Regions from separate parts of the Streptomyces sp. NPDC058579 genome, predicted to be linked through region 2. Evidence: riboswitches for the same ligand, from Rfam matches in the RefSeq annotation. Region 2 holds a riboswitch; each other region holds the start of a gene.
What was found. Region 2 has a riboswitch for thiamine pyrophosphate ahead of ACFWRO_RS32055 (thiamine ABC transporter substrate binding subunit). Riboswitches for the same ligand answer to the same signal wherever they lie in the genome.
Positions count from the first base shown of each region.

Region 1: linked by a shared signal. The riboswitch ahead of thiO (glycine oxidase ThiO) and the one ahead of ACFWRO_RS32055 (thiamine ABC transporter substrate binding subunit) in region 2 are both predicted to bind thiamine pyrophosphate.
Region 3: linked by a shared signal. The riboswitch ahead of thiC (phosphomethylpyrimidine synthase ThiC) and the one ahead of ACFWRO_RS32055 (thiamine ABC transporter substrate binding subunit) in region 2 are both predicted to bind thiamine pyrophosphate.

Region 1 is NZ_JBHXPI010000032.1:18,120-28,429, reverse strand. Features, by position in the region: gene ACFWRO_RS27550 (class II 3-deoxy-7-phosphoheptulonate synthase) at 1-218, shown strand, start outside; gene ACFWRO_RS27545 (bacterioferritin-associated ferredoxin) at 347-592, shown strand; gene bfr (bacterioferritin) at 616-1,092, opposite strand; gene ACFWRO_RS27535 (sulfite oxidase-like oxidoreductase) at 1,269-1,901, shown strand; gene ACFWRO_RS27530 (DUF4396 domain-containing protein) at 1,935-2,474, opposite strand; gene ACFWRO_RS27525 (deoxyribonuclease IV) at 2,559-3,410, opposite strand; gene pknB (Stk1 family PASTA domain-containing Ser/Thr kinase) at 3,417-5,360, opposite strand; gene ACFWRO_RS27515 (thiazole synthase) at 5,472-6,266, opposite strand; gene thiS (sulfur carrier protein ThiS) at 6,272-6,487, opposite strand; gene thiO (glycine oxidase ThiO) at 6,484-7,686, opposite strand; TPP riboswitch at 7,684-7,796, opposite strand; gene ACFWRO_RS27500 (hypothetical protein) at 7,851-8,192, shown strand; gene ACFWRO_RS27495 (NAD(P)/FAD-dependent oxidoreductase) at 8,233-9,435, shown strand; gene ACFWRO_RS27490 (Rv2175c family DNA-binding protein) at 9,480-9,845, shown strand; gene thiE (thiamine phosphate synthase) at 9,936-10,310, shown strand, end outside.
Region 2 is NZ_JBHXPI010000046.1:19,865-30,174, forward strand. Features, by position in the region: gene ACFWRO_RS32015 (TetR/AcrR family transcriptional regulator) at 1-463, shown strand, start outside; gene ACFWRO_RS32020 (M23 family metallopeptidase) at 453-1,013, opposite strand; gene rpsB (30S ribosomal protein S2) at 1,271-2,191, shown strand; gene tsf (translation elongation factor Ts) at 2,313-3,149, shown strand; gene pyrH (UMP kinase) at 3,308-4,072, shown strand; gene frr (ribosome recycling factor) at 4,173-4,730, shown strand; gene ACFWRO_RS32045 (phosphatidate cytidylyltransferase) at 4,730-5,815, shown strand; gene rlmN (23S rRNA (adenine(2503)-C(2))-methyltransferase RlmN) at 5,895-7,001, shown strand; TPP riboswitch at 7,031-7,138, shown strand; gene ACFWRO_RS32055 (thiamine ABC transporter substrate binding subunit) at 7,225-8,304, shown strand; gene ACFWRO_RS32060 (ABC transporter permease) at 8,343-9,965, shown strand; gene ACFWRO_RS32065 (ABC transporter ATP-binding protein) at 9,965-10,310, shown strand, end outside.
Region 3 is NZ_JBHXPI010000001.1:451,717-462,026, reverse strand. Features, by position in the region: gene ACFWRO_RS02185 (cytochrome ubiquinol oxidase subunit I) at 1-1,357, opposite strand, end outside; gene ACFWRO_RS02180 (cyclophilin-like fold protein) at 1,564-1,944, shown strand; gene hisC (histidinol-phosphate transaminase) at 1,994-3,100, opposite strand; gene ACFWRO_RS02170 (LacI family DNA-binding transcriptional regulator) at 3,497-4,603, shown strand; gene ACFWRO_RS02165 (metallophosphoesterase) at 4,827-6,050, shown strand; gene ACFWRO_RS02160 (hypothetical protein) at 6,212-7,084, shown strand; gene thiC (phosphomethylpyrimidine synthase ThiC) at 7,182-8,972, opposite strand; TPP riboswitch at 8,966-9,113, opposite strand; gene ACFWRO_RS02150 (YibE/F family protein) at 9,185-10,310, shown strand, end outside.

The DNA of each region.
Region 1 (10,310 bases), on a different contig from region 2:
AGGGCTTCTTCGAGGTCCACAAGAGCCTCGGCACCCACCCGGGCGGCATCCACGTCGAGCTCACCGGTGACGACGTCACCGAGTGCGTGGGCGGCGGCGACGAGATCTTCGTCGACGACCTGCACCAGCGCTACGAGACGGCCTGCGACCCGCGGCTCAACCGGAGCCAGTCGCTGGACCTGGCGTTCCTGGTGGCGGAGATGTACCGCGATCAGTAAGTAGCTTCGTACGACGATGGGGCGCGGATCGCTGTGATCCGCGCCCCATTCATGTGCAGAGCTTTACACCTCGTAGGTGCCGGGTAAGGTTAGGTTAGCCTTATCGATCCGGCGGGAGGTGAATCCGCGTGTACGTCTGCTCATGTTTCGGTGTCACCGAGAAGCAGGTCAAGGAGCACGCGGACGCGGGCGCCTGCACGCCCCGCCAGATCGCCTCCGCCTGTAAGGCGGGTACGGACTGCGGATCCTGCGTAAGGCGCATCCAGGCCATACTCGGACGCGGCAACTGCCCGCGCCGGGAGCTGCTGGACCAGGGCATGCCCGCCCTGACCGCGGAGATCGGCGAACCGGACGAGCTGTCCGAAGCCGCCTAGACGGCTGCCGCCTGATCAGCTGATCAGCTCGGCTGCTCGATCAGCGTCGAGATGTACAGAGCCTCGCCCAGGCTCTCGATCAGCTCCAGCTGCGTGTCGAGGTAGTCGATGTGGTGCTCCTCGTCGGCAAGGATCTCCTCGAAGAGGTTGGCCGAGGTGATGTCCCCCTTGGCCCGCATGACATCGATGCCGCGCTTGAGGCGGTCGATCGCCTCGACCTCCACCTGGCGGTCCGCCTGGAACATCTCGGTGATCGTCTGGCCGACGCGTACGTGGAAGAGCCGCTGGTAGTTGGGCAGACCGTCGAGCATCAGGATGCGCTCGGTGATCTTGTCCGCGTGCTTCATCTCATCGATGGACTCTTCGCGGGTGTACTTGGCGAGCTTGGTCCAGCCCTTGTTGTCCTGGATGCGGTAGTGCAGCCAGTACTGGTTGATGGCCGTCAGCTCGCCGGTCAGCTGCTCGTTGAGGAACTCGAGGACCTCGGGGTCGCCCTGCATCGCAGAGGCTCCTTCCACGCATGTCTAAGTCGTGACTGGGCAGGATGGCCGCATCCTTGCACCACGGTTGGGGACCGTCCAGTAAGTGCAGGCTTAGTGGGACTTGCCCCAAAGCTGCCCTGCTGGGGAGGTTGGCTGGTCATGACCACCCCTCGCGGTCTGTCACCATGGATGACATGGGTCAGCCGGAGAGCGGGGTACACCGGGAAGCAGGGCAGTCGGATCTTCCGCCGGGGCAGCGGCTGCAGCGCGGCTGGCCGGTCACCCACTACGGCCCCGTCCCCAAGTTCAAGCCCGACCGCTGGGAGTTCCGGGTCTTCGGGGCGACGGCGGACGGCGACAAGCGGTGCTGGAACCACGAGGACTTCTCGGCCCTGCCGTTCGCGACGGTCGTGGCCGATCTGCACTGCGTGACGAAATTCAGCATGCTCGGGGCCGAATGGGGTGGGGTGCCCGCCCGGACGATCCTGGATCTGGCCCCGCCGGCCGGCAACGTGACGCACGTGATGGTCTGGGCCGAGTACGGCTTCAGCGCGAACCTGCGGCTCTCCGACTTCGCCTCCGACCAGACGATCTTCGCCACCCACAAGGACGGTGAGCTGCTCACCGCCGAGCACGGCTTCCCGCTGCGGCTCGTGGTGCCGCACCTGTACGCCTGGAAGGGGCCCAAGTGGGTCCGGGGCGTGGAGTACATGACCGCCGACCGCCGCGGCTTCTGGGAGGAGCGCGGCTATCACAACCTCGGCGACCCCTGGAAGGAACAGCGGTACTCGTACCAGGAGGAGCCGGGGGACGGCCCCGAGCTCTGATCGGTATCGGTCAGAGCTCGGTCGGTGGCTCGGTCAGTGCTGGTGGTACTGGTGGACCACCGCGTGGCCCTTGCCGCGCCCGATCAGCCACTTGTTCACGGGTGTGGTGATCAGGAAGGCGACGAGGAAGGCGAAGGCCAGGGCGCCCCAGAAGAGCGCGTCCGAGAGGTGCGCGTCCATCGCGCCCGGCACCAGGAGCAGCACCCCGTTGTCGACGAGCTCCATGACGGTGATCGAAAGCGTGTCGGCGGCGAGCGCGACGCCGATGGCCGCCTTCAGGCTCAGGCCCGCGTGGACGACCGCCCAGAGCGTGAGCGAGTAGCCGAAGAAGAAGGCCAGGGCGATGGCCAGGACCATCGTCGGGGCGTTGCCCCAGCCGAGCGCGGTGCCGATGATCATGCCGAGGACCTCGCCGATGGCGCATCCGGTCAGGCAGTGCAGGGTGGCCTTCGCCGCCATCGACCAGCTGGCCTTGGTCGGGGTCTGCCCGTGGTCGTGCCCGTGGCCCTGTCCGTGGTCGTGGCCGTGGCCGTCGTGGTGGGCGTGCCGGCCGGCGTGCGCTTCGTGCTGCATGGGTTCCCCCAATGACCGATGGCGGTTCCTGCTGCTTCTCTCCAGGAACCGTATACCCCCTAGGGGTATTCCTCAACGGGAATCTCAGCCCCGGAGCTTCTTCAGCCGCTCCACGTCCGCGACGTGGCCTTCCTTCCCGCCCGGCGTCTCGATGATCAGCGGCACGCCGTCGGTCGCGTGGTGCCGCATCAGCTCGCGGAACGGGTCCTCGCCGATGTGCCCGGACCCGATGTTCGCGTGCCGGTCCTTGTGCGCGCCGACGACGTCCTTGGAGTCGTTGGCGTGGATCAGCTTCAGCCGGCCCTCGCCCACCGTCGCCACCAGCTGGTCGAGCGTCTGCCGCATGCCGTGCGGGCCGGTCAGATCGTGGCCCGCCGCGAAGATGTGGCAGGTGTCGAGGCAGATCCCGAGCTTCGGGTGGTGGTCGAGGGCCTCGAAGTACGGGCCGAAGTCCTCGGCGCGCGAGCAGAGCGAGAAGCCCTGCCCGGCCGTCGACTCCAGGAGCAGGAACGGATCGTCCGGGTGTGTCAGCTCCTCGAGCAGCGGCCGCATCCGCTCCCGTACCTGTGCCAGCGCCTCCGCGCGCGGACGGCCGCCGGTCGCCGAGCCGGTGTGCACGACCACGCCCTTTGCCCCGATCTCGCGGCCCCGGCGCAGCGAGTGCCGGAGCGACTCGACAGACTTCTCGACGGTGGCCTCGGTGTGGGAGCCGAAGTTGATCAGGTACGGGGCGTGGACCCAGGCCGACAGGGACTCGGCCTCGCATCCGGCGCGGAACAGCTCGTCCTGCGCCGGGTTGCCCACGGGCGTGGCCCAGCCGCGCGGGTTGGCGACGAAGACCTGGACGGTCTCCGCGCCCAGTTCGCGGGCGTAGCCGAGACCGACGGTGGCGAGACCGCCGGCCACGGGGACGTGACCGCCGACGGGGTTGCGCATGAGTTCTTACAGTCCCTTGATCGTGATGGCGACGGTGGAGCCCTCGGGGGCGGTGGCGCCGCCTTCGACCGACTGGCCGGAGACCGTGTCGCCGAGGAAGGGGAAGGTCTTCTCGACCTTCACCTCGAAGCCCGCCCCCTCCAGCTTCGCGCGCGCGGAGTCGGTCGACTCGCCCGTCACGTCGGGGACCTCGATCATCCGGGGCCCCTTGGAGACGGTGAGGACGATCCGGTCGCCCTTGGCGGCCCGGCTGCCCTCCGCGAGCGACTGCGCCGCGACCGTGTCGGCCGCCTCGGCGGAGTGGATCTGCTCGCTCGCGATCTCCACCTTGAGCCCGGCCTCCTGGAGCGTGCTCGTGGCGTCGGCCACCGAGTCGCCGGCCACGTCCGGGACGTCGATCGGGCGGCCCTTGCTGACCACGAGCGCCACGGCCGAGTCGGGGCTGCGCTCGGTGCCCGGCTCCGGGTCGGAGCTGATCACGGCGCCCTGCGGGATGTCCTGGCTGAAAGCCCTGGTCGTCACGCCGACCAAGAGGCCCTCGTCGGCGAGCAGCCGCTTGGCCTGCGCCAGCGGCTTCCCCTTGAGCCGGGGGACCTTCACGATCTCCGGGCCCCGGGAGATGGTGAGCGTGACCGTGCCGTTGCCCCGGATCCGCCGGCCGGAGGCGGGGTCGGTGGCCATGACCGTGCCGCGTTCGTACACGTCGCTGAACGCCCGCTTCGTCGCGCCGACGTCGAGCCCCGCGTCCGTGAGCCGCTCGGTCGCCTTCGCCTCGTTCTGGCCGAGGACCGCGGGGACGCGGGTGAACTGGCCGGAATTGATGTACCAGACGCCCCCGCCGATCCCCAGGGCGAGCAGGACCGCCACGACGACGAGCAGCGGACCGCGCGGCCGGCGCCGTCCCCGGTCCCGGTGCTCCGCCCGGCCCTCGGAGCGGAGCTCCTGCGCGAGCTCGGGCGGCGGCACGGGGAGCCGGCTGGTGTGCTGGACGTCGTCCTGCGGAAGCGCGGCCGCCGGCGCGACCCGGGGGATCACGCTGGTCCGGTCGTCCGCCCCCGTACGGTCCTCGGCGTGCGCCTGCGGCGGTACGGCGTCCAGCTGCGCGTCCCCGAGGGCCGCCCGGGCCTCCCGGGTGTGCGCGAGGAGCGCGACGGCGTCGTACGGGCGGACCTCGGGGTTGCGGGCGGTGGCGGTCGCCACCAGCTCGTCCAGTTCGAGGGCGAGGCCGGGCACGGCCGCCGAGGGGGCCGGGACGTCGGTGTTCAGGTGCTGGAAGAGGACCTGGGCGGGGGTGTCCCCGGTGTGCGGCTTGGAGCCGGTCAGCATCTCGTACAGGACGACACCGCAGGCGTACACGTCGGCGCGGGTGTCCGCCGTGCCGTGCTCGATCTGCTCCGGAGCCAGGTACGAGACGGTACCCAGGACCGACCCCGTGGTGTTGGTGGCCGAGCCGACCGCCCGTACGAGACCGAAGTCGGCGACCTTCACCCGGCCGTCGTCCCCTATCAGGACGTTCTCCGGCTTCATGTCCCGGTGCACGAACCCGGCCCGGTGCGCGGCGCCGAGCGCGGCGAGCACCGGCTCCAGGATGTCGAGCGCGGCGCGCGGCTGGAGCGCCCCGCGCTCGCGCAGCACGTCGCGCAGGGTGCACCCGGCGACGTACTCCATGGCCAGATAGACGTACGCGCCGTCCGCGCCCTGGTCGAAGACCCCCACCACATTGGGGTGGGAGAGCCGGGCGACGGACTTGGCCTCGCGGATGAACCGCTCGACGAACGCGGCGTCGGTGGCGAGGGCCGGGTGCATCACCTTGAGCGCGAGCACCCGGTCGAGCCGGGTGTCGACGGCCCGGTAGACCGTGGCCATCCCGCCGACGGCGACGCGCGCGTCGACGCGGTAGCGGCCGTCGAGCAGCTGCCCGACGAGAGGGTCCTGAAGGGTCGTGTCCACGGCCCCGAGTTTACGAGCCGGTGAGGACACCCCGTTCCCCACCGGCCCGACCGCAGCACACCTGTGACGCGACGCACGGCACCTCGGGGTCGCCGAAGGGCTCCCGCGTGCTCAGAACGCCGGGCGTTCCGGGTCCAGGACCGCGCGGCCGTCCGTGGGGGAGGAGGCCTCGGCGAAGTGCCGGCGCGGGATCCGGCCCGCCCGGTGGGCCAGCCGGCCCGCCTCCACCGCGTGCCGCATCCCCTCCGCCATCAGCACCGGATCCTGCGCCCGGGTCACCGCGGAGGCGAGCATGACCGCCGAGCAGCCCAGCTCCATCGCCAGCGCGACGTCCGAGGCCGTGCCCGCCCCCGCGTCCAGGATCACCGGCACACCGGCGCGCTCGACGATCAGCTGGAAGTTGTGCGGGTTGCGGATCCCGAGCCCGGAGCCGATCGGCGAGCCCAGCGGCATGATCGCCGCGCACCCCACGTCCTCCAGCTTCCGCGCGAGGACCGGGTCGTCGTTGGTGTACGGAAGGACGATGAAGCCGTCGTCGACCAGCGTCTCGGCCGCGTCGAGGGTCTCGACCGGGTCAGGCAGCAGGGTCCGCTCGTCGGCGATGACCTCCAGCTTGATCCAGTCGGTGCCGAGCGCCTCCCGGGCCAGGCGCGCGGTCAGGATCGCCTCGCCCGCCGTGAAACAGCCCGCCGTGTTCGGCAGGACGCGGATCGAGAGCTTCTCCAGGACGGAGAGGACCGAGCCCCGCACGGTCGGGTCGAGCCGCCGCATGGCGACGGTGGTCAGCTCGGTGCCGCTGACGGCGAGGGAGCGTTCGAGGATCTCCAGGCTCGGGGCCCCGCCCGTGCCGAGGATCAGCCGGGAGGAGAACTCCGTACCGCCGAGGAGGAAGGTGTCGTCGGACATGGCGCTCAGCCTCCCTGTACGGCGGTGAGGACCTCGACCCGGTCGCCCTCGCCGAGGACGGTCGCGGACCACTGGCTGCGCGGCACGACGGTCTCGTTGACGGCCGCCGCCACGCCGGCGGGCGCGGCGGTGAGCGTGGTGACCAGGGAGTCGAGGGTCGTGGGCGCGGCGAGGACACGCGCCTCGCCGTTGACGGAGACGGTCGTGTTCGTGGCGGTCATGCGGGCTGCTCCTGTCGTACGGGGGAGAAGCGGCGGGGAGTGAAGGGGCGGGCCTCGTCAGGAAGCACGCCGGTGGTGAGGAACTCGGCCATGACGTCGCCGGTGACCGGGGTGAGCAGCACGCCGTTGCGGTAGTGCCCGGTGGCAAGGCGGAGGCCGTCGAGCGCGGTCGGGCCGAGCAGCGGTGCGTTGTCCGGCGAGCCGGGGCGCAGGCCCGCCAGGGTCTCGGTGAGCGGCAGCTCGGTGAGGCCGGGGACCAGCTCGTGGGCGTCGCGGAGCAGCTCGTACACCCCGCCCGCCGTGACGGTGGTGTCCCAGCCCAGCTCCTCGCTGGTCGCGCCGACGACCAGCTCGCCGTTCTCGCGCGGGACCAGGTAGACGTGGCTGCCGCGCACGACCGCCCGGACGGTCCGGGACAGGAACGGCGCGAACGCGGGCGGCACGGTGAGCCGCAGGACCTGTCCCTTGACGGGACGTACGGGCGGCAGGACCTCCTGCGGTACGCCCGCGAGCCGGCCGCTGAGGCTGCCCGCGGCCAGCACGACCTGGTCCGCCTCCAGGGCGGAGCCGTCGGTGAGCGTCACGCCCGTGGCCCGGTCCCGTACCACCGTAAGGCGTTCGGCGAGGCTCCGGTGGAAGACCACCCCGGCCCGCTCGCAGGCGGTGACGAGCGCGGCGGCGAGGCGGCGCGGATCGACCTGGTGGTCGCCGTCGACCCGCAGTCCGCCGCGCACGCCCGGCGCCAGCATCGGCTCCAGGCGGCGGCACTCGCGGCCGCTGAGCCACTCCGACTCCAGGCCGGAGCGGATCTGCAGGGCGTGCAGATCGCGCAGATGGGCCCGGTCGTCGGCGTCGAGCGCGACGGCGAGCGTGCCGCAGGCGCGGTAGCCGACGTCGTGCCCTGTGGCGTCCTGGAGTTCGGCGACGAACGCGGGGTAGCGGCGCGCGGAGGCGAGGTTGAGGGCGAGGAGGGTCTCCTCGCCGTAGTGGAGTTCGGTGACGGCGGCGAGCATCCCGGCCGCCACGCGGGCGGCCCCGCCGCCCGGTTCGGGGTCCACGACCGCCGTGGACAGCCCGCGCTGCGCGGACCGCCAGGCGGTGACCAGGCCGATGATCCCGCCCCCGATGACGAGAACGTCAGAGGTACTGCATGTGCTGCGTGTACTGCCTGTACTGCCCGTACTGCGTGTACGCGACATGGGCGTCCAGCCCCTCCCTTCGCCGGCATGACCCGGATCAGGTTCGTACGGTCGGAGGCCGGCCAGCCTCCCTCTCAGCCCGGTGCGTCCGGGCTCCCGCGAGTGCTCTACGTTGACGGTCAGCCTAACCCCAGCCCCCGACGCCCAGTAAGGGAGCCTCCACCGTGGCCCGTTCTCTCGACGGTCTGATCCTCGCCCCGGTCGCCGACCAGGCTCCCGGTCAGGTCGGGACGCGTACCCGGTTCACGTACCACGAGGAGGACGGCCGGATCTGGGCCGAGTACGCGGGCGGGGACGTGGTGCGGGGGTTTCTCGTCGGCACGCGCGCGGGGGATCGGCTCGACTTCCGGTACGTGCAGCTGAAGCAGGGCGGAACGACCTCTTCCGGGCATTGCGCCTCGCTCGTGGTGGAGCTGCCGGACGGACGCGTTCGACTGGAGGAGAGCTGGGCATGGGAGTCCCAGGAGGGCTCCGGCACCAGCGTCGTGGAGCAGCCGCCTTCCTGACGATGTGTCAGATAGTTAAGGTGAACGGGTGAGCGAGCAGATGCAGGCAGAGCAGCGGGTCGTCGTCGTGGGCGCCGGTATGGCGGGGGTGCAGACCGCCGTCGCCCTGCGCGAACAGGGCTTCACCGGAACGGTCACCCTCATCGGGGCCGAGCCCCACCAGCCCTACGACCGGCCGCCCCTGTCCAAGGCGGTCCTCCTCGGCAAGGCCGAGGACTCCGCCTTCGACGTCGACTTCGAGGCGCTCTCCATCGACCTGCGCCTCGGCCTCGACGTGACCGGGCTGCGCGCCGACGACCACGAGATCGAGACCGAGGCCGGACCCGTCCCGTACGACGTCCTGGTCCTCGCCACCGGCGCCGAACCGATCACCCTGCCCGGCACCGAGGGCGTCCCCGGGGTCCACCTGCTGCGCACCCTCGACGACGCCGCCCGCCTCAGGCCCGTCCTGGAGCGCCGCCACGACATCGTGGTCGTCGGCGCCGGCTGGATCGGCGCCGAGTTCGCCACCGCCGCGCGCGAGGCGGGGTGCGCGGTCACCGTCGTCGAGGCCGCCGACCGCCCGCTCGCCGGCGCGCTGCCCGCCGAGGTCGCCGCCCCGATGGCGCGCTGGTACGAGGAGAGCGGCGCCGAGCTCCTCACCCACGCGCGCGTGGAGTCCGTCGAACCCGGCACGGTCGTCCTGACCGACGGCCGGCGGCTGCCCGCCGACGCGGTCGTCGTCGGCATCGGCGCCCGGCCTGCCACCCGGTGGCTCACCGGCTCCGGCATCGCCCTGGGCGCGGACGGCTCCGTCACCGCCGACGACCGGCTGCGCACCTCTCTGCCCGACGTGTACGCCGTCGGCGACTGCGCCTCCTTCCCCTCCGCCCGCTACGGCGCCCGGCTCCTCGTCCACCACTGGGACAACGCGCTCCAGGGCCCCCGGACCGTCGCCGCCGACATCATCGGCGAGACCCCCACGGTCTACGACCCGGTGCCGTACTTCTGGTCCGAGCAGTTCGGCCGGTTCGTGCAGTACGCCGGCCACCACGCCGGAGCCGCCGAACTGGTCCGCCGCGGCGACCCGGCCGACCCCTCCTGGTCCGTCCTCTGGCTCAACGACGGCGCCCTCGTCGCCGTGCTCGCCGTCGGCCGCCCCCGCGACCTGGCCCAGGGCCGCAAGCTGATCGAGTCCGGCGCGAGGCTCGACCCGACCCGCGCCACCGACCCTTCCGTCCCCCTGAAGGCCGCAGTCGAGTAGGGCCCGACTACCGACTGTCAGTCCGGGATGGCAGGCTTGGTCCCGTGACCGAGATTGACGCAAAGACCGATGCTCTCGTCCCCGCCTGGCTCTACCTCCCCGACATCGCGGAAATGCTCGATGTCGAGGTGACGCGCGTGCGGCAGCTGGTCAAGGAGGGCCAGCTCATCGCCGTACGACGCGGCGAGAACAAGGCGCTTCAGGTGCCCGCCGCCTTCATCGACGGCGACAAGGTGGTCAAGGGCCTCTCCGGGACCCTGACCCTCCTGAAGGACGACGGCTTCAGCGACGAAGAAATGCTGGAGTGGCTCTTCACTCCCGACCCCTCCCTGCCGGGCACGCCCGCGCAGGCCCTCAGCGAGAATCGCGGTACGGAGGTGAAGCGCCGGGCCCAGGCGCTCGCCGTCTGACGCACACGCTCTGAAGACACCACACGAGGCCCTGGGGGCCGGCTTCGCCCGGCCCCCTCGGACCGCCGCACCCAACGGGGGGAAGCACCCATGTCCACGCCTCGCGCGCAGCTCGCCGACGCCCGGCTCTACCTCTGCACGGACGCCCGCAGGCGCCAGGGAGACCTCCCGGCCTTCCTCGACGCCGTGCTCTCCTCCGGCGTGGACATCGTGCAGCTCCGCGACAAGGGCATGGAGGCCGGCGAGGAGCTGGAGCACCTCGCCGTCTTCGCCGAGGCCTGCCGCCGGCACGGCAAGCTGCTCGCGGTGAACGACCGGGCCGACGTCGCCCACGCCATCGGCTCCGACGTGCTGCACCTCGGCCAGAACGACCTGCCCGTCCCCGCCGCCCGGAAGATCCTCGGCGAGGACGTCCTGATCGGCCGCTCCTGCCACGCCGAGTCCGAGGTGGACGCGGCCGCCGTC
Region 2 (10,310 bases):
CCTCGCCGAGCGCACGGGCCTGGCCCGTTCCTCGGTGTACGAGTACTTCCGGTCGCGCGCGGCCGTGGTCGAGGAGCTGTGCGCCGTCGACTTCCCCGTCTGGGCGGCCGAGGTCGAGACGGCGATGGCCCGCGCCGACACGCCTGAGGGCAAGGTCGAGGCGTATGTGCGCAAGCAGCTGGAGCTCGTGGGGGACCGGCGCCACCGGGCGGTCGTCGCGATCTCCGCGAGCGAGCTCGACCAGGGCGCCCGCGAGAAGATCCGCGCGGCCCACGGCGGCCTCGTCACCATGATCGTCGAGGCCCTCGACGACCTGGGTCAGCCCCAGCCCCGCCTCGGCGCCATGCTCCTCCAGGGCGTCGTGGACGCCGCCGTCCGCCGTATCGAACTGGGCGCGGCCGAAGACCCGGACACCGTCGCCGAGGCCGCCGTCTCCATGGCCCTGCGCGGCGTCAGCGGCTGACCCCCGCCACCGGCAGCAGCCTCGACGGACCCTGGCGCAGCAGGAGCAAGGGGTTCAGGTACGTGTCGCCCCGCAGCAGGCCCCAGTGCAGGCAGGACTCCGGGCAGTGGGCCGCCCCGGCCGCCCCTGCCGCTCCGGGGGACCCGGCCCCGCCGGCCGGTCGGGGCGCGAGGGTGGCCACCGGGTCACCCCGGGTGACCGTCGTGCCCGCCGTGACCAGGGGCTCAACCGGTTCGTAGGTGGTGCGCAGGGGCGGGTCTCCGGTGCCCGGCAGCGTGATGGTGAGGACGCCCCGGCCGGCCACGCGGCCCGCGAACGTGACCACGCCCGACGCCGCCGCGCGGACCGGGGCGCCCACCGGGGCCGCCAGGTCGAGACCGCGGTGACCGGCCGCGTACGGACCGGCCGGAGGCTCCCAGCCGCGCACGACCTCCGGGCGCGGCGGGCCGAGCGGCCAGGTCAGGGCCACGGGCGGCACGCTCGGGGACCCCATCGGCACGTTCGGGGGCCACAGCAGGGCCAGAGCGAGAAGCAGTGTCGTCAGATGCATGGCGACACCGTCCCGCACCCGCCCCATTTCCTGCCGATCATGGTCGGTAGCTGTGGACAACCGGCTGGTTGTGGACAGCGCCGTCACCCGGCACCCCCGAGGTCCCGTACACTTCCTATGGCGATCCGGGTCACCGGGTCGACTTCGCACGCCCCGCCACACAGCCCTCACCGGCCGTGGCAGCGCCTTTTCGGTCCCTCGTGGCACGGCGCGTCGGGGCGTCAGGACATAACCGAGAAACACAAGGAGATACGGCCATGGCCGTCGTCACGATGCGGGAGCTGCTGGAAAGCGGCGTCCACTTCGGTCACCAGACCCGTCGTTGGAACCCGAAGATGAAGCGCTTCATCTTCACGGAGCGCAACGGCATCTACATCATCGACCTGCTCCAGTCGCTGTCGTACATCGACCGCGCCTACGAGTTCGTCAAGGAGACCGTCGCCCACGGCGGCTCCATCATGTTCGTCGGTACGAAGAAGCAGGCCCAGGAGGCCATCGCCGAGCAGGCGACGCGCGTCGGCATGCCGTACGTCAACCAGCGTTGGCTCGGTGGCATGCTCACCAACTTCTCCACCGTCTACAAGCGTCTGCAGCGCCTCAAGGAGCTCGAGCAGATCGACTTCGAGGATGTGGCCGCGTCCGGCCTCACCAAGAAGGAGCTCCTGGTCCTCTCCCGCGAGAAGGCCAAGCTGGAGAAGACCCTCGGTGGTATCCGCGAGATGTCCAAGGTGCCCAGCGCCGTCTGGATCGTGGACACCAAGAAGGAGCACATCGCCGTCGGTGAGGCGCGCAAGCTCCGCATCCCGGTCGTCGCGATCCTCGACACCAACTGCGACCCCGACGAGGTCGACTACAAGATCCCGGGCAACGACGACGCGATCCGCTCCGTCACCCTGCTCACCCGCGTGATCGCCGACGCCGTCGCCGAGGGCCTCATCGCCCGCTCCGGCGCTGCGACCGGCGACTCGAAGCCGGGCGAGAAGGCCGCTGCCGAGCCGCTCGCCGAGTGGGAGCGCGACCTGCTCGAGGGTGAGAAGAAGGCTGACGAGGCCGAGGTCCAGACCTCCGCCGAGACCGAGAAGGTCGCCGACGCCGAGGCCACCGAGGTTGTCGAGGCCGTCGAGGCCGCTGAGACCCCGGCCGCCGAGGCCCCGGCCGCCGAGGCCGAGCAGGCCTGACCCACGGCCTGACCGCACAGGTCAGGTCCGGTTGGTTGTTTCGGATGTCGACGGCGGGGGCCCACAAAGCCCCCGCCGTCCACCCGTAGATCTTTCAGACTTCGAGAGAGAACTCAGACTCATGGCGAACTACACCGCCGCTGACGTCAAGAAGCTCCGTGAGCTCACCGGCGCCGGCATGATGGACTGCAAGAAGGCCCTGGACGAGGCCGACGGCAACGTCGACAAGGCCGTCGAGGCCCTGCGCATCAAGGGCCAGAAGGGCGTCGCCAAGCGCGAGGGCCGCTCTGCCGAGAACGGCGCCGTCGTCTCCCTCATCGCCGACGACAACACCTCCGGTGTCCTCGTCGAGCTGAAGTGCGAGACGGACTTCGTCGCCAAGGGTGAGAAGTTCCAGGCCGTCGCCGCCCAGCTGGCCGCGCACGTCGCCGCCTCCTCCCCGGCCGACCTGGAGGCGCTGCTCGCCTCCGAGATCGAGGCCGGCAAGACCGTCCAGGCGTTCGTGGACGAGGCCAACGCCAACCTCGGCGAGAAGATCGTCCTCGACCGCTTCGCGCAGTACGCCGACGGCTCCGTCTACGCGTACATGCACCGCACGATGCCCGACCTGCCCCCGCAGATCGGTGTCCTCGTCGAGCTCGACAAGCCGAACGCCGAGATCGCCAAGGGCGTCGCGCAGCACATCGCCGCCTTCGCGCCGAAGTACCTCACCCGTGAGGACGTCCCGGCCGAGGTCGTCGAGACCGAGCGTCGCGTCGCCGAGCAGACCACCCGCGAGGAGGGCAAGCCCGAGGCTGCCATCCCGAAGATCGTCGAGGGTCGCGTCAACGGCTTCTTCAAGGACGCCACGCTGCTCGGCCAGGCGTACGCGCTCGACAACAAGAAGTCCGTCGAGCAGATCCTGAAGGAAGCCGGCGTCACCCTGAAGCGCTTCACGCGCATCAAGGTCGGCATCTGAGTCCGTACGCGACGGACACCGGACCCCGGTAGGGTCTGAAGCAGTCGTCCGCGCTCGCGCAGGACGACCGCAGATCTGACGAGGAGGCCATTGCCGTACGGGAAACCGCAAGGACCCACCGGCAATGGCCTTCGTCGTATGTGCACGAGGAGATCTCCATGAACCAGTCCGCCGCACAGGGCGACGACATCCACGGCAAAAAGGCCGGCCGCTTCATGCTGAAGCTGTCCGGCGAGGCATTCGCCGGAGGCGGCGCGCTCGGCGTCGACCCCGACGTCGTGCACAAAATCGCACGCGAGATCGCCGCAGTCGTCCGCGACGGAGCGGAGATCGCGATCGTGATCGGCGGCGGCAACTTCTTCCGCGGCGCCGAACTGCAGGTACGCGGCATGGACCGGGCCCGCTCCGACTACATGGGCATGCTCGGCACCGTCATGAACTGCCTCGCCCTCCAGGACTTCCTGGAGAAGGAGGGCATCGACTCCCGCGTCCAGACCGCCATCACCATGGGTCAGGTCGCGGAGCCGTACATCCCGCTGCGGGCCGTGCGCCACCTGGAGAAGGGCCGCGTGGTCATCTTCGGCGCCGGCATGGGCATGCCGTACTTCTCCACCGACACCACGGCCGCCCAGCGCGCCCTGGAGATCGACGCCGAGGCCCTGCTCATGGGCAAGAACGGCGTGGACGGGGTCTACGACTCCGACCCGAAGACCAACCCCGACGCGGTCAAGTTCGACGCGCTGGAGTACGGCGAGGTGCTCTCCCGCGACCTCAAGGTCGCCGACGCCACCGCCATCACCCTGTGCCGGGACAACAATCTCCCCATCCTCGTCTTCGAACTGCTCGCCGAGGGCAATATCGCGCGCGCGGTGAAGGGTGAGAAGATCGGCACTCTCGTGAGCGACCAGGGCACCCGGGCCTGAGCCTCGGCTCGAACCGGGTACCTCCCCGCGAGGGGATGGACAGAGCCCTGCCGGTCGCAAACCGTGCAGGACAAGACGCGACGACACGCAGGAGCAAGTGGTGATCGAAGAGACCCTCCTCGAGGCCGAGGAGAAGATGGAGAAGGCCGTCGTGGTCGCCAAGGAGGACTTCGCCGCGATCCGCACCGGGCGTGCGCACCCGGCGATGTTCAACAAGATCGTGGCCGACTACTACGGTGCGATCACGCCGATCAATCAGCTGGCGTCGTTCTCGGTTCCCGAGCCGCGCATGGCTGTCGTGACCCCGTTCGACAAGAGCGCGCTGCGCAACATCGAGCAGGCGATCCGCGACTCCGACCTCGGCGTCAACCCGAGCAACGACGGCAACATCATCCGTGTGGTGTTCCCCGAGCTGACGGAGGAGCGCCGCCGCGAGTACATCAAGGTGGCCAAGGGCAAGGCCGAGGACTCCAAGATCTCCATCCGCGCCGTCCGCCGCAAGGCCAAGGAGACCATCGACAAGCTGGTCAAGGACGGCGAGGTCGGCGAGGACGAGGGCCGGCGCGCGGAGAAGGAGCTCGACGACACCACGGCGAAGTACGTTTCGCAGGTGGACGAGCTGCTGAAGCACAAGGAAGCCGAGCTGCTCGAGGTCTGATGAACGACTCTTCCTGGGGGGCCCCGGCCGGTTCCGGCTACTGGGGGCCCGACCAGGGGCCTGCCCCGGCGGGTCCCGCATACGATGGGCTGCGGGCGGCGCAGACTCGGCCCATGCCCATCGTGCCCGACGTCCCCGCCGGCGATCACCAGGACGACCACGACCGGGGGGCCGCTCAGCCGAGTGGTCCCCTGTTCCGTGACGAGACGCCGAACGAGCACCCGCAGGAGCCCATGTCCAGCCCGAATCGGCCCGCTTCCCCGCAGAAGAAGAGCGCGGGGCGCGACCTGGGCGCGGCCATAGGAGTCGGGGTCGGGCTCGGCGCCGTCATCGTCGCGTCCCTTTTCATCTGGAAGGCCGCGTTCGTCGGCGTCATAGCGGTCGCCGTCGTCGTCGGTCTGTGGGAGCTCACCTCCCGACTCCAGGAGCGCAAGGGCATCAAGGCTCCGCTCGTCCCGCTGGCGGTCGGTGGCGCGGCGATGGTCGTGGCCGGCTATGTCCGCGGGGCGGAGGGGGCCTGGGTCGCCATGGCCCTGACCGCCCTCGCGGTCCTCGTGTGGCGCATGACGGAGCCGCCCGAGGGCTATCTGAAGGACGTCACGGCGGGCGTCTTCGCCGCGTTCTACGTGCCGTTCCTGGCGACGTTCGTGGCGCTGATGCTCACGGCCGACGACGGTGCGGAGCGGGTCCTCACGTTCCTGCTGCTCACGGTCGTCAGCGACACCGGCGCGTACGCGATCGGCTGGCGCTTCGGCAAGCACAAGCTGGCACCGCGGATCAGCCCCGGCAAGACCCGCGAGGGCCTGCTCGGGGCGGTGACGTTCGCGATGGCGGCGGGCGCGCTGTGCATGGAGTTCCTGATCGACGACGGCTCGTGGTGGCAGGGCCTGGTGCTCGGCCTCGCGGTGGCGGCGAGCGCGACGCTCGGCGACCTCGGCGAGTCGATGATCAAGCGCGACCTCGGCATCAAGGACATGGGCACGCTGCTGCCGGGCCATGGCGGCATCATGGACCGGCTGGACTCCTTGCTGCCTACGGCTCCGGTGGTCTGGCTGCTGCTCGTCGTCTTCGTCGGCACCACCTGACCTGCGAATCTGTGGGTGAAGGGCCCGTTGTCCACAGACTGCGGGCCCTTCCCCGTTCCTCTGCGACACTGGTAGGACCATGCCGAAGCCCGGAGAACTCACTTTCGTCGCGCCCCGCGGAGCCAAGAAGCCGCCGCGGCACCTCGCCGACCTCACGCCCGCCGAGCGCAAGGAAGCCGTCGCCGCGATCGGCGAGAAGCCGTTCCGCGCCAAGCAGCTGTCCACGCACTACTTCGCGCGGTACGCCCACGACCCCGCCGAGTGGACCGACATCCCCGCCGGCTCCCGCGAGAAGCTGCAGGGGGAGCTGCTGCCCGACCTGATGTCGGTGGTCCGGCACATCTCGTGCGACGACGACACCACCCGTAAGACCCTGTGGAAGCTGCACGACGGCACGCTCGTCGAGTCCGTGCTCATGCGGTACCCGGACCGGGTCACCATGTGCATCTCCTCGCAGGCCGGCTGCGGGATGAACTGTCCGTTCTGCGCCACCGGTCAGGCCGGGCTCGACCGGAACCTGTCGACCGCAGAGATCGTGCACCAGATCGTCGACGGGATGCGCGCCCTGCGTGACGGTGAAGTGCCCGGTGGGCCCGCGCGGCTCAGCAACATCGTGTTCATGGGCATGGGCGAGCCGCTCGCCAACTACAAGCGGGTCGTCGGTGCCGTCCGGCGGCTGACCGACCCCGAGCCGGACGGGCTCGGGCTTTCGCAGCGCGGGATCACCGTCTCCACCGTGGGCCTCGTGCCCGCGATGCTGCGCTTCGCCGACGAGGGCTTCAAGTGCCGGCTGGCCGTATCGCTGCACGCCCCCGACGACGAGCTGCGCGACACCCTCGTGCCCGTCAACACCCGCTGGAAGGTCCGCGAGGTCCTCGACGCCGCGTGGGAGTACGCCGAGAAGTCCGGCCGCCGGATCTCCATCGAGTACGCCCTGATCCGCGACATCAACGACCAGGCCTGGCGGGGCGACCTGCTCGGGCGGCTGCTCAAGGGCAAGCGGGTACATGTCAATCTCATTCCGCTGAACCCGACGCCCGGGTCTAAGTGGACCGCGTCCCGGCCCGAGGACGAGAAGGCCTTCGTCGAGGCCATCGCCGCCCACGGCGTTCCCGTCACCGTCCGTGACACCCGCGGGCAGGAGATCGACGGTGCCTGTGGACAGCTGGCGGCCTCGGAGCGCTGACCTTGTAGTCTGTGCTCGAACACATCTCCATATTCCGACAGGGGAGCGCCACAGCGCTGAGAGTGCGGTCATCGGACCGCAGACCCTCTGAACCTCGCCCAGGTCATTCTGGGTAGGAAGTTCGGTCGCAACTCAAGCTGTTGCGCCCTGCCCATCTCCCGGTGGGCAGGGCCGCGTCTCTTCCTGGTCACACCCAGGAGGAATTTCAGTGAGCACCAAGAAGATGGTCGCCACGGCGATCGCCGCAGCGCTGGGCGTCACCACGCTCGCCGCGTGCGGCACCGAGGACATCAGGGACGCGGCGGGCAAGAGCGGTGAGCCCAGGCCGAAGACCGTGACCCTCGTGAGTCACGACTCCTTCAACGCCTCCAAGGAGGTCCTGGCGGAGTTCACCAAGCAGACCGGCTTCACCGTCAAGGTCCTCAAGAGCGGTGACGCGGGCGTCGCCGTCAACAAGGAGATCCTGACCAAGGGCTCCCCGCAGGGAGACGTCTTCTTCGGCGTCGACAACACCCTGCTCTCCCGCGCGCTCGACAACGGGATCTTCGTCCCGTACGAGGCGAAGGGTCTCGACCTGGTGCTGCCCGAGACGAAGCTCGACAAGGAGCACCGGGTCACCCCGGTCGACACGGGCGACATCTGCGTCAACTACGACAAGAAGTACTTCGCCGACAAGAAGCTCGCGCCCCCGCAGACCTTCGACGACCTGGCCAAGCCGGAGTACAAGAACCTGCTCGTGGTCGAGAACCCCGAGAAGTCCTCCCCGGGCCTCGGCTTCCTGCTCGGCACCGCCGCGCGGTACGGCGACGACGGCTGGCAGGACTACTGGACGAAGCTCAAGGCCAACGGCGTGAAGACCGTCGACAGCTGGGAGCTCGCCTACAACCAGGAGTTCTCCGGCTCTGCCGGCGGCAAGCAGGCCAAGGGAGACCGCCCGCTGGTCGTCTCGTACGCCTCCAGCCCGCCGGTCGAGGTCCTCTACTCCGAGCCGCAGCCGAAGGACGCCCCGACCGGGGTCTCCACCGGCACCTGCTTCCGGCAGGTCGAGTTCGCCGGTCTGCTGAACGGGGCGAAGAACCCCGAGGGCGGCAAGGCGCTGATCGACTTCCTGATCTCCAAGAAGTTCCAGGACGACATGCCGCTGCAGATGTTCGTCAACCCGGTGACCGAGGGCGCGCAGCTGCCCGAGCTGTTCACCAAGCACGGTGTGGTGATCGACAAGCCGCAGACCATGGCGCCGGAGAAGATCGCCGAGAAGCGTGACCAGTGGATCCAGTCGTGGTCCTCGACCGTTCTGAAGTAGTTCCCGACCGCCGGGGAAGCGCGGCGCGGCTCGGCCTGATGGTCGTGCCCGTCGCGTTCTTCGCGCTCTTCTTCGCGTGGCCCGTCGCCTCGATCGTCGAGCGCGGGCTGCGGGTCGACGGGGCGTGGGAGTTCGGCCGGTTCGGCGAGACGCTGACCCGGCCGGAGATCCTCGACGTCCTCTGGTTCACCCTCTGGCAGGCGCTCGCCTCCACCGCGCTGACCCTGCTGATCGCGCTGCCCGGCGCGTACGTCTTCGCGCGCTTCGAGTTCCCCGGCAAGGGACTGCTGCGCGCCGTCGTCACCGTGCCCTTCGTGATGCCGACCGTCATGGTCGGCACGGCGTTCCTCGCGCTCGTCGGCCGCGGCGGGCTCCTCGACGAGCTGTGGGGCGTCCGCCTGGACACCACCGTCTGGGCCATCCTCCTCGCGCACGTCTTCTTCAACTACGCCGTCGTCGTCCGGACCGTCGGCGGCCTGTGGGCGCAGCTCGACCCCCGCCAGGAGGAGGCCGCCCGCGTGCTCGGCGCCTCCCGGTTCCGTGCGTGGCGGACGGTGACGCTCCCCGCGCTCGCCCCCGCCGTCGCCGCGGCCGCGCTGATGGTCTTCCTCTTCACCGCCGGCTCCTTCGCCGTCGTCCAGATCCTCGGCGGGCCGGCGTACTCCACCCTGGAGACGGAGATCTACCGGCAGACGGTCGACCGCTTCGACCTGACGACGGCCGCCGTCCTCACCATCGTCCAGTTCGTGGCCGTCGGCGTCGTCCTCGCCGTGCACGCCCGGACGGTACGGCGGCGGGAGACGGCCCTGAAGCTCGTACCGCCCGAGCAGACCGCGCACCGGCCCCGAGGGATCGGCGCGTGGGCGCTCTTCGCGGGCGTCCTCGTCTCGATCGTGCTGCTGCTCGTGCTGCCGCTCGCCGTGCTGATCGAGCGGTCCTTCGCCACCCCCGACGGGTACGGGCTCGACTACTACCGGGCCCTCCAGTCCGTCGACCCCTCCGGCACCTTCCTCGTGCCCATGGTCGACACGATCGGGAACTCGCTGCGGTACGCCGTCGTCGCCACCGCCCTCGCCCTGCTCATCGGCGGACTCGCGGCCGCCGCCCTGACCCGCCGGGCGGGACGGCTGGTGCGCGGCTTCGACGCGCTGCTGATGCTGCCCCTCGGGGTGTCGGCGGTCACGGTCGGCTTCGGCTTCCTGATCACCCTGGACGAGCCGCCGTTCGACCTGCGGGCCAGCTGGATCCTCGTCCCGCTCGCGCAGGCCCTGGTCGGCGTCCCCTTCGTCGTACGGACGATGCTGCCCGTGCTGCGCGCGGTGGACGAGCGGCTGCGGGAGGCCGCGGCCGTGCTCGGGGCCTCGCCGCTGCGGGCCTGGCGCGAGGTCGACCTGCCGCTGGTGCGGCGGGCGGTGCTCATCGCGGCCGGGTTCGCCTTCGCCGTCTCGCTGGGCGAGTTCGGCGCGACCGTCTTCATCGCCCGGCCCGACAACCCGACGCTGCCCGTCGCCGTCGCCCGGCTGCTCGGCCGGCCAGGTGAGCTCAACTACGGCCAGGCCATGGCCCTTTCGACGATTCTGATGGTGGTGTGCGCGGTGTCCCTGCTCCTCCTGGAACGGCTCCGAGCCGACCGGACCACCTCCGGCTCCGGGGAGTTCTGATGCTGCGCTTCGAGGACGTGACCGTACGGTTCGGGGAACGGGCCGTGCTCGACTCCGTGGACCTGGCGGTGGCCGACCACGAGATCGTGTGCGTGCTCGGCCCGAGCGGCAGCGGCAAGTCCACGCTGCTGCGGGCCGTCGCAGGACTCCAGGCGCTCGACGGCGGGCGGGTCCGGCTCGACGGCGCGGACCAGGCGGGCGTGCCCGTGCACCGGCGCGGGGTCGGCCTGATGTTCCAGGACCACCAGCTCTTCCCGCAGCGGGATGTCGGCTCCAACGTCGCCTTCGGGCTGCGGATGCGGGGCGTGTCCAAGGCCGAACAGGACGAACGCGTACGGGAGTTGC
Region 3 (10,310 bases), on a different contig from region 2:
GCAGGGTGAAGACGATCATGGAGGTCAGGACCTCGCCCTGCGAGACACCGGGGGAGACGGCGTCCCTGGTGCGCAGCACGCCGTAGACGACCCAGGGCTGTCGGCCCATCTCGGTGAAGATCCAGCCCCACGAGTTGGCGATGAGCGGGAAGGCCATGGTCCAGAGGGCGACGATCCAGTACCACTTGGTGAACCGCGGGCTAAGCGCCTTCCGCTTGAACAGGACGAGGTTCGGCACCTCGTCCTCACCGGTCCGCATCCCCGGCGCCAGCATGAACTTCTTCCTGGTCAGCCAGAGGCCGACCAGGCCGATGGCCAGCGAGGCCATGCCGAAGCCGATCATCCAGCGGAAGCCCCAGTACGCGACGGGGATGTTGGGCCGGTAGTCGCCGGGACCGAACTTCTCCTGCTCGGCCTTGTTGATGTCGTTGATGCCCGGGACGTACGAGGTGAAGTCGTCGTTCGCCAGGAACGACAGCAGCCCGGGAATCTCTATGGCCACCGTGTTGTGACCCTTGTCGACATCGCCGTACGCGAAGATCGAGAAGGGAGCGGGTGCTTCGCCGTCCCACAGCGCCTCAGCCGCGGCCATCTTCATCGGCTGCTGCTTGAACATGACCTTGCCGAGCAGGTCGCCGCTGATGGCCGTGCCGAGTCCGGCGATGATCAGGGTGATCAGGCCGAGCCGCAGCGAGGTCCGCATGACCGGGACGTGCTTCTTGCGGGCCAGGTGGAAGGCGGAGATGCCCACCATGAACGCGCCACCGACCAGGAACGCGGCCGTCATGGTGTGGAAGAACTGGGTGAGCGCCGTGTTCTGCGTCAGAACCAGCCAGAAGTCGGTGAGCTCGGCCCGCCCGCGCTCCTCGTTGATCCGGTAGCCGACCGGGTGCTGCATCCAGGAGTTGGCCGCGAGGATGAAGTACGCGGAGAGGATCGTGCCGATCGACACCATCCACATGCAGGCCAGGTGGATCTTCTTCGGCAGCTTGTCCCAGCCGAAGATCCACAGGCCGATGAACGTGGACTCGAAGAAGAACGCGATCAGCGCCTCGAAGGCGAGCGGCGCACCGAAGATGTCTCCGACGAAGCGCGAGTAGTCGGACCAGTTCATGCCGAACTGGAACTCCTGCACGATGCCGGTGACGACACCCATCGCGATGTTGATCAGGAAGAGCTTGCCCCAGAACTTCGTCGCCTTGAGGTACTTCTGCTTCTCCGTCCGCACCCAGGCGGTCTGGAGACCGGCGGTGAGCGCGGCGAGAGAGATCGTCAGGGGGACGAAGAGAAAGTGGTAGACGGTGGTGATGCCGAACTGCCATCGCGCCAGAGTCTCTGGCGCCAGAGCTAGGTCCACGTCGTCATTCTCCTTACATCGCCGTAGGCACAACGGCAGTTTGCCCCTTTAATCCCACCCATTACGGGAGGAATAGAGACACGCTTGTGAACGCGTTCACATTCACAAGCATTATGGCTCATACGAAATCCGTACGTAAGACCGGGGTACCCCTACTCGAGGGTCACCCCTTCCCCAGGCCTTCAACATATTGTTGAATCTGGGGCATGACCCTTCGGATCCGCATCTCCTGGCCCGCCGGACACACCACGGCGACCCTCCAAGAAACCCCCACGAGCAAGGCGCTCGCGGGGGCTCTCCCGATCGTCTCCACCGCCCACACCTGGGGCGAGGAGGTCTACTTCGACACTCCGGTCTCCACCGCCGTCGAGGCCGGCGCGCGGCAGGTGGTGGAGCCGGGCACGGTCGCCTTCTGGACCGAGGGCGACGCCCTCGCGCTCCCCTACGGCCCCACCCCGATATCCCGGGGCGACGAATGCCGGCTCGCGAGCCCGTGCAACCTGCTGGGCGCGCTCGACGGCGACCCCCGCGTCCTGGCCACCGTCAGGGACGGCGACCCGATCCGCGTCGAGCGCGCCGAGCCCTGACCGCACCGACCGGCCGGCGCGAGCCGGCACGCTTCCGCCCCGACCGCGGTCAGGCGTCCCTGCGGAAGCCCTCCGCCGTCTTCAGGAACAGGTCGTTCGCCTCGCTCTCACCGATCGTGACGCGCACGCCCTCCCCCGCGAACGGCCGCACCACCACGCCGTGCCGCTCGCACTCCGCCGCGAAGTCCAGCGTCCGCTCGCCGAGCCGCAGCCAGACGAAGTTCGCCTGGGTGTCCGGCACGGTCCAGCCCTGGGCCACGAGCCCCGCGTGGACCCGCGCGCGCTCGGCCACCAACGAGCCGACCCGTCCGAGCAGTTCGTCCTCGGCCCGCAGCGAGGCCACCGCCGCGTCCTGCGCCAGCTGACTCACGCCGAACGGCACCGCCGTCTTGCGCAGCGCCGCCGCCACCGGCTCATGGGCGATCGCGAAGCCGACCCGCAGCCCCGCCAGGCCGTACGCCTTGGAGAAGGTGCGCAGCACCGCGACGTTCGGACGGTCGCGGTACAGCTCGATGCCGTCCGGGATCTCCGTGTCACGGACGAACTCGCGGTACGCCTCGTCGATGACCACCAGGACATCGGAGGGCACCCGGTCCAGGAACCGCTCCAGCTCGGCCCTGCGGACCGCGGTGCCCGTGGGGTTGTTCGGGTTGCACACGAAGATCAGCCGGGTGCGGTCGGTGATCGCCGCGGCCATCGCGTCGAGGTCGTGCACCTCGCCGTCGGTCAGCGGCACCTGCACCGAGGTCGCCCCGCTGATCTGCGTGATGATCGGGTACGCCTCGAAGGACCGCCAGGCGTAGATGACCTCGTCGCCCGGGCCCGAGGTGGCCTGAATCAGCGACTGGGCCACGCCCACCGAGCCCGTGCCGGTCGCCAGGTGCGTGAGCGGCACCCCGAAGCGGTCGGCGAGCTCGTTCATCAGACCGGTGCAGGCCATGTCCGGGTACCGGTTGAAGGCACCGGCAGCGGCCACCGCGCTCTCCATCACACCCGGCAGGGGCGGATAGGGGTTCTCGTTGGAGGACAGCTTGAAGGCGACCGGACCGCCCGCGGCGGCCGGCTTGCCCGGCTTGTAGGTGGGGATCCCGGCCAGTACGGAGCGCAGCTTCGGGCCGCCTTCGCCCGCCCCGCCCGTACCGCCGGCTCCGCCCACTCCTGCGGTGTCGCTCACTGCGCTCACTGTGGTCCTCCTCGACCGTCCGTACCACCAATACTCCTCACCTTATGAGGATTCGCCTCCGCTGCGAATGGGCTGTGGACAACGGATGGCGGAAGCTGTGGACAAGTGGGGGAGCGCGCGATCGGGTGGCGTGCGCTGGTGGCGGGCGCCGTGGCGCGCGTCGCCCGTAGAGGTGAGTTGAGACCTCTTCGAGACATGGACCCCCTGGTAGGCCCATACGGGTCGACGACCATAGATCACACGCGAGACCCCTTAACTCCCTTATCTTCGCAGGCAATTGAGGGTTCTCGATCATGCAGAAACGTGCCTGTCAACGAGTGAATATGCGAGCGTCCCAACCACCCGCCCTCGCCCTACTATCGGCTCGCCATGACAGCAGCAGGGAAGCACCAGGTGAGCCGGGCACAGACCCGGGGAAGCCGGCAGGGGCGAGCGGGCATCCGGGATGTGGCCGCCGCCGCCGGGGTCTCCATCACGACTGTCTCCGACGCGCTCAACGGCAAGGGCCGGCTCCCGGACGCCACCCGCCGCCACGTCCGCGAGGTCGCAGACCGGCTGGGCTACCGCCCATCCGCGGCGGCCCGCACGCTCCGCACCGGCAAGTCGGGCCTCATCGGCCTGACCGTGACCACATACGGGGATGAACCTTTCACCTTCACCGAATTCGCGTACTTCGCGGAGATGGCCAGAGCCGCCACATCGGCCGCGCTCGCCCGGGGCTACGCCCTGGTCATCCTGCCCGCGACCTCCCGCCATGACGTCTGGTCGAACGTCGCCCTCGACGGCACCGTCGTCATCGACCCCTCCGACCACGACCCGGTCGTCACCGAGCTCGTCCGCCAGGGCCTGCCCGTCGTCTCCGACGGACGCCCCGCCGGCACCCTCCCGGTGACCGCCTGGGTCGACAACGACCACGAAGCCGCCGTCCTCGACCTCCTCGACCACCTCGCCGACGCCGGCGCCCGCCGGATCGGCCTCCTCACCGGCACGACCACCGACACCTACACCCGCCTGTCCACCACCGCGTACCTCAACTGGTGCGAGCGGGTCGGCCAGGACCCCGTCTACGAGGCCTATCCGGCGCACGATCCGTGCGCGGGCGCCGTCGCGGCCGACCGGCTGCTCGCCCGCCCCGACCGTCCCGACGCCGTCTACGGACTCTTCGACCCGAACGGAACCGATCTGCTGGCGGCAGCCCGCCGCTACGGACTGCGCGTACCGGACGATCTGCTGCTGGTCTGCTGCAGCGAGTCGACCGTCTACGCCAACACCGAACCGCCCATCACGACCCTCTCGCTCAAACCCCGCCGGATCGGCACGGCCGTCGTCCAACTCCTCATCGACGCCATCGAGGGGATCGACATCGACGGACCGGTCGAGCAGGTGATACCGACCGAACTCATCGTCCGGACGTCCTCCCAGAGGCGTTCGCCGCGAACGACGGTCAGCCCGCCCCGGTCTCCCGCGAAGGACTGAGGGTCGGCTCCGGGGCCGTGCCGGGCACAAACTCCGGCCCGGCCCTGCTCCGACCCTGGACCAGACCTTCTCAATTCGGGCGAAACAACCGGTGAACCCGGAGTGGACCCGGATTCACCACCCCTGGTGCGTCACACAGGCGGACCCTCATTCCTATGATGGGCGCACGACATCGTGGACCACCCCGACCAGGCCGGTCCGCGATGTGCAGGGCATCGCGACGGTGGTGGAGGGGTCGATGACTCAGGGGGCCGGGCAGGAACCCGTGGTGCGCACGGCGACATTGCGTGACTTCCGCGTACCGCCGTACGCCCGCGTGCCCGTGCAGGGCCAACGCCTGGAGCCCCCTGCGGGGCATCCCGTCGTACCCGACGAGATCGTCCGGCCCGTCGCCGACCCCACCCTCCACCTCGGCCTCGGCACCTCCGCCCGGTCCCCCCTCACGCCCCCGGTCTCGCTCTCCGCGGCCCTTCCCGGCCACCCCGGGAACGCCTTCCCGGACGACGAGTTCCCCGAGGGCTACACCCCCACCGAGCGCGACCTCCCGGTGATCAACCGGGGAGACACCGTCCAGGTCCGCGTGGACCCGGTCCCGTCCCCCGCGCCCGCCCCGGCCGCCGACGAGGGCCCTGGCCCGCTCTACGTGGTCGGCGACGTCCACGGCTACCTCGACGAACTCGTCGCCGCCCTGCGCGAGCAGGGACTCATCGACGAGGCCGGCGCCTGGTCCGCGGGCAACGCCCGGCTCTGGTTCCTCGGCGACTTCACCGACCGCGGTCCCGACGGCATCGGCGTCATCGACCTCGTCATGCGCCTGTCCGCGGAGGCCGCCGCCGCCGGTGGCTACTGCAAGGCCCTGATGGGCAACCACGAGCTGCTGCTGATCGGCGCCAAGCGCTTCGGGGACACCCCCGTCAACTCCGGTGCCGGCACCGCCACCTTCCAGGCCGCCTGGCTGCTCAACGGCGGCCAGAAGCACGACATGGACCGGCTCCAGGACGTCCACATGCAGTGGATGTCCCGGCTCGACGCCGTGGTGGAGGAGGACGGGCATCTGCTCATGCACTCCGACACCACCGCCTACCTGGACTACGGCAGCACCATCGAGGACGTCAACGAGACCGTCCACGAGACCATCAACCGGAACGACGCGGACGAGGTCTGGGACCTGTTCCGCAAGTTCACCAAGCGCTTCGCCTTCCGTGACGACGGCGGCCCCGAGGCCGTCCAGGAGCTCCTCTCCACCTACGGTGGCAGCCGCGTCGTGCACGGTCACAGCCCCATCCCGTACCTCCTGGGCCAGGTCGGCACCGAGGACGGCGAGGGCGGCTCGGGCCCAGGCGTCGACGGTCCGCACGTGTACGCGGACGGGCTGGCGATCGCCATGGACGGCGGTGTGACCATGGCCGGAAAGCTGCTGGTCGTCCAACTCCCCCTGCATGGCTGACGCATAACGCTGCGCATCCGGGGAAGTCGATTTCAGGAAACCCCCTGTCACCCTGTGCCATAACCGCAATACCATCGGATCATCCGTAGCAGGCTCTCCTCCGTTTCCGCCCAACCGACCGTAAATCCCACGGTCAACGCGGCCCTACGGAGCATCGGGGGATGCACATGAACGTGGCTCCGCACCTGCTGACCGAGGACCGTGCCGAGTACGAGCGCATCCTCGACGACGCACTGCGCAACGCGTACGACCATCCAGATCTCGCCGAGATCGGGAAACGGCTCACGGCCGGCCAACTGCGCACGATGGCGCTGAGCGCGACGGCCCTGATCACCGCCGCGGCGGCGATCGAGTACGACCACTTCGTGAAAGTCCGCGAAGAGGTCCGGTCACCGAGCGGTACGAGCGTGATGGACGCCGTCCTGACGGCGGACGGCGACGGGGCGAGCGGCGGCCCGGGAGCGGGCATCGTCGCGATCGTCACCGTCCTCGCGCCGGTCCTCGCCGGACCTGCCGCGCTGATATTCCTGCTGGTCGGCGCCGTGCTGAAGGTGCTCGCACCCACGCTCACCGTCGCCGACACCCTGCTGACGGCCGGCTGGTTCTTCGGGGCCGTCGCCGCCGCCGGCCTGTTCTGCGCCGCCGTCGGGCTGCTGGTCACGGCGCTGCGCAACCGCTCCACGGAAGTGGCCGCGAGCGACCCACCCGGTACGGAAGCGGACGACGAGCTGTCCCGGGCCAGGGAGGCCTGGCGCCGCGCCCTGCTGGAACGGGGCATTCTGCCGTTCCTGCGCGAGGCCCTGGCCGCCCCCGGACCACCCGACCCACCGTCCGTGCCGCCGCCGCGCACCGACCGCATACCGAAGATCGGCTACAGCGGACCGGACTTCTCCAGCCCGAACGAAGGCGCGTCCGGAACGCGCCCCACCTTCACGAGCCCCAACTTCACCGGGCCCGACTTCACGAGCCCGGACTTCACCGGCCCCGACTACACCGGCCCGGAGATCGGCCCTTCGGAACGCCGACCGGACTGAGCCGGAGCAGGGGAACGGCCACCGGGTTCACACGGACGAAGTCCCGGATCGGGGCGAAGGGGCCCGCGATCCCCCCGTGGGTCGCGGGCCCTTGCGGCTACTGCTCCGCCAGCGGCAGGTAGACGCGGTTGCCGGCCGCCGCGAACTCCTTGGACTTCTCCGCCATCCCGGCCGAGATCTCGTCCGCCTTGAGGTCGCCGCCGTGCTCCCGGCGGATGTCCTGCGAGATCTTCATCGAGCAGAACTTCGGACCGCACATCGAGCAGAAGTGCGCGGTCTTCGCGGGCTCGGCCGGCAGCGTCTCGTCGTGGAACTCACGGGCCGTGTCCGGGTCGAGCGCCAGGTTGAACTGGTCCTCCCAGCGGAACTCGAACCGCGCGTCCGACAGCGCGTCGTCCCACTCCTGCGCCCCCGGGTGCCCCTTGGCCAGGTCCGCGGCGTGCGCCGCGATCTTGTACGTGATGACGCCCGTCTTCACGTCGTCGCGGTTCGGCAGGCCCAGGTGCTCCTTGGGCGTGACGTAGCAGAGCATCGCCGTGCCCCACCAGGCGATCATCGCGGCGCCGATGCCCGAGGTGATGTGGTCGTACGCGGGCGCGACGTCCGTGGTCAGCGGGCCGAGCGTGTAGAACGGCGCCTCCTCGCAGATCTCCTGCTGGAGGTCGATGTTCTCCTTGATCTTGTGCATCGGGACGTGCCCGGGGCCCTCGATCATGGTCTGCACGTTGTGCCGCTTGGCGATCGTGTTCAGCTCGCCGAGCGTGCGCAGCTCGGCGAACTGCGCCTCGTCGTTGGCGTCCGCGATCGAACCCGGGCGCAGGCCGTCGCCGAGCGAGTACGTGACGTCGTACGTCGCGAGGATCTCGCAGAGCTCCTCGAAGTTCGTGTAGAGGAAGTTCTCCTTGTGGTGCGCGAGGCACCAGGCGGCCATGATCGAGCCGCCGCGCGAGACGATACCGGTCTTGCGACGGGCGGTCAGCGGGACGTACGGCAGCAGCACGCCGGCGTGGACCGTCATGTAGTCGACGCCCTGCTCGGCCTGCTCGATGACGGTGTCCTTGTAGATCTCCCAGGTCAGCTCCTCGGCCTTCCCGTCGACCTTCTCCAGGGCCTGGTAGAGCGGCACGGTGCCGATCGGCACGGGAGAGTTGCGCAGCACCCACTCGCGCGTGGTGTGGATGTTGCGGCCGGTGGACAGGTCCATGACCGTGTCGGCGCCCCACTTGGTCGCCCAGGTCATCTTGTCCACCTCCTCCTCGATGGAGGAGGTGACAGCGGAGTTGCCGATGTTGGCGTTGACCTTCACCAGGAACCGCTTGCCGATGATCATCGGCTCGATCTCCGGGTGGTTGACGTTGGCCGGGAGTACGGCACGCCCCGCCGCGATCTCCTCCCGTACAACCTCGGGAGAGACGTTCTCGCGGATCGCGACGTACTCCATCTCCGGGGTGATCTCGCCCCGGCGGGCGTACGCGAGTTGAGTCACGGCCTCGCCGCCGCGACCCCGGCGGGGCAGGCGCGGGCGGCCGGGGAAGACGGCGTCGAGGTTCTTCAGCCCACCGCCGCGCGGCGAGGTGTGCTTGATGCCGTCGTCCTCGGGACGGACCGGGCGGCCCGCGTACTCCTCGGTGTCACCCCGCGCGATGATCCAGTTCTCGCGCAGCGGCGGCAGGCCCCGCCGTACGTCGGTGTCGATGGTGGGGTCGGTGTACGGACCGGACGTGTCGTACAGCGTCACGTCCTTGCCGTTGGTGAGGTGCACCTGCCGGACGGGCACCCGGAGGTCGGGGCGCGAGCCCTCGACGTACCCCTTGTGCCAGCCCGGCTTGCGCTCGTCCTGGCCGGCGTTCTCGCTGGTGGCAGGCGTGCGTGCATCCTGAATGGTCATGAGACCGATCTCCCTACGCCGGCATTACCCGGTAACAGGTTCGGCGGTCGGCGCAGCCTCCTCCCGTACGTACGTCCAGTACGCGCGTACGGTGATCAGCGCCCTCTCAGCCCGGTGCTCCGAGCTCCCGCGTGTGCAAAGGTGTCACCACGCTAGCGTCAATCCGGCCGTGCTGAACAGTGGGCCCCCGCCGTTCTTGCGATGATCGGTCGGTGACTTCCTCGCAGCAGACCCCAGAACCCGACGGTCATGACGGCCGTGGCGCCCCTGGCGACGCGGGCCACGGGCACGGCCACTCGCACAGCCATGGGCCGGCCGCACCCGTCTCCCGGCATCTGCGCAGGGTCATCGCCGCTGTCCTGATCCCGTTCGCCACGGCGGTGGTGGTCGGGCTCGTGGTGCTGTGGCCGGGCGGCGCACCGGAACACGAGCGCACCGGTGTCGGCTTCGACCGGCAGACGTACCAGGGCAAGGTCGTCTCGGTGGAGCAGGTCGACTGCAGCGACGTGAACGCCGCTCAGGTCCCGCCGACCGGCGACACCTCGACCCCCGAGGGGCGCGAGGCGGTCAACGCCCAGCAGGGACAGTGCGAGAAGGCGACGATCGAGGTCACGAGCGGTCCGGACAAGGGCCGTACGTTCATCGAGATCGTGCAGCCGGACGCGCCGCGCCAACTGGACGACGGGCAGGGCGTGGTGGTGGCGTACGCGCCGGACGCGCCGCGCGACCTGCAGTACTCGGTGACGGACGTGAACCGCAAGGTCCCGCTGGCGGTGCTCGGCCTGATCTTCGCCGTGGCGGTCGTGCTGGTCGGCCGGATGCGCGGGGTGATGGCCCTGATCGCGCTCGCCATCAGCTTCATGATCCTGACCTTCTTCATCCTGCCGGCGATCCTTCAGGGCTCGAATCCGCTGGTGGTGGCGGTGGTCGGATCGAGCGCGATCATGCTGATCGCGCTCTACATGTGCCACGGCCTGTCCGCCCGCACCTCGGTCGCGGTGCTCGGGACCCTGATCTCGCTGCTGTTGATCGGACTGCTCGGCTCGTTCTTCATCAGCTGGGCCTCGCTGAGCGGCAACACGGACGACAACACCGGCCTGATCCACGGCCTCTACCCGGACATCGACATGTCCGGTCTGCTGCTCGCGGGCATCATCATCGGTTCGCTCGGTGTCCTCGACGATGTGACGGTGACGCAGACCTCGGCGGTGTGGGAGCTGCACCAGGCCGATCCCCGTCTCGGCCCGCGCGGTCTCTACCGGGCGGGCATCAGGATCGGCCGCGACCACATCGCGTCCGTGGTGAACACGCTGGTCCTCGCGTACGCCGGCGCGGCCC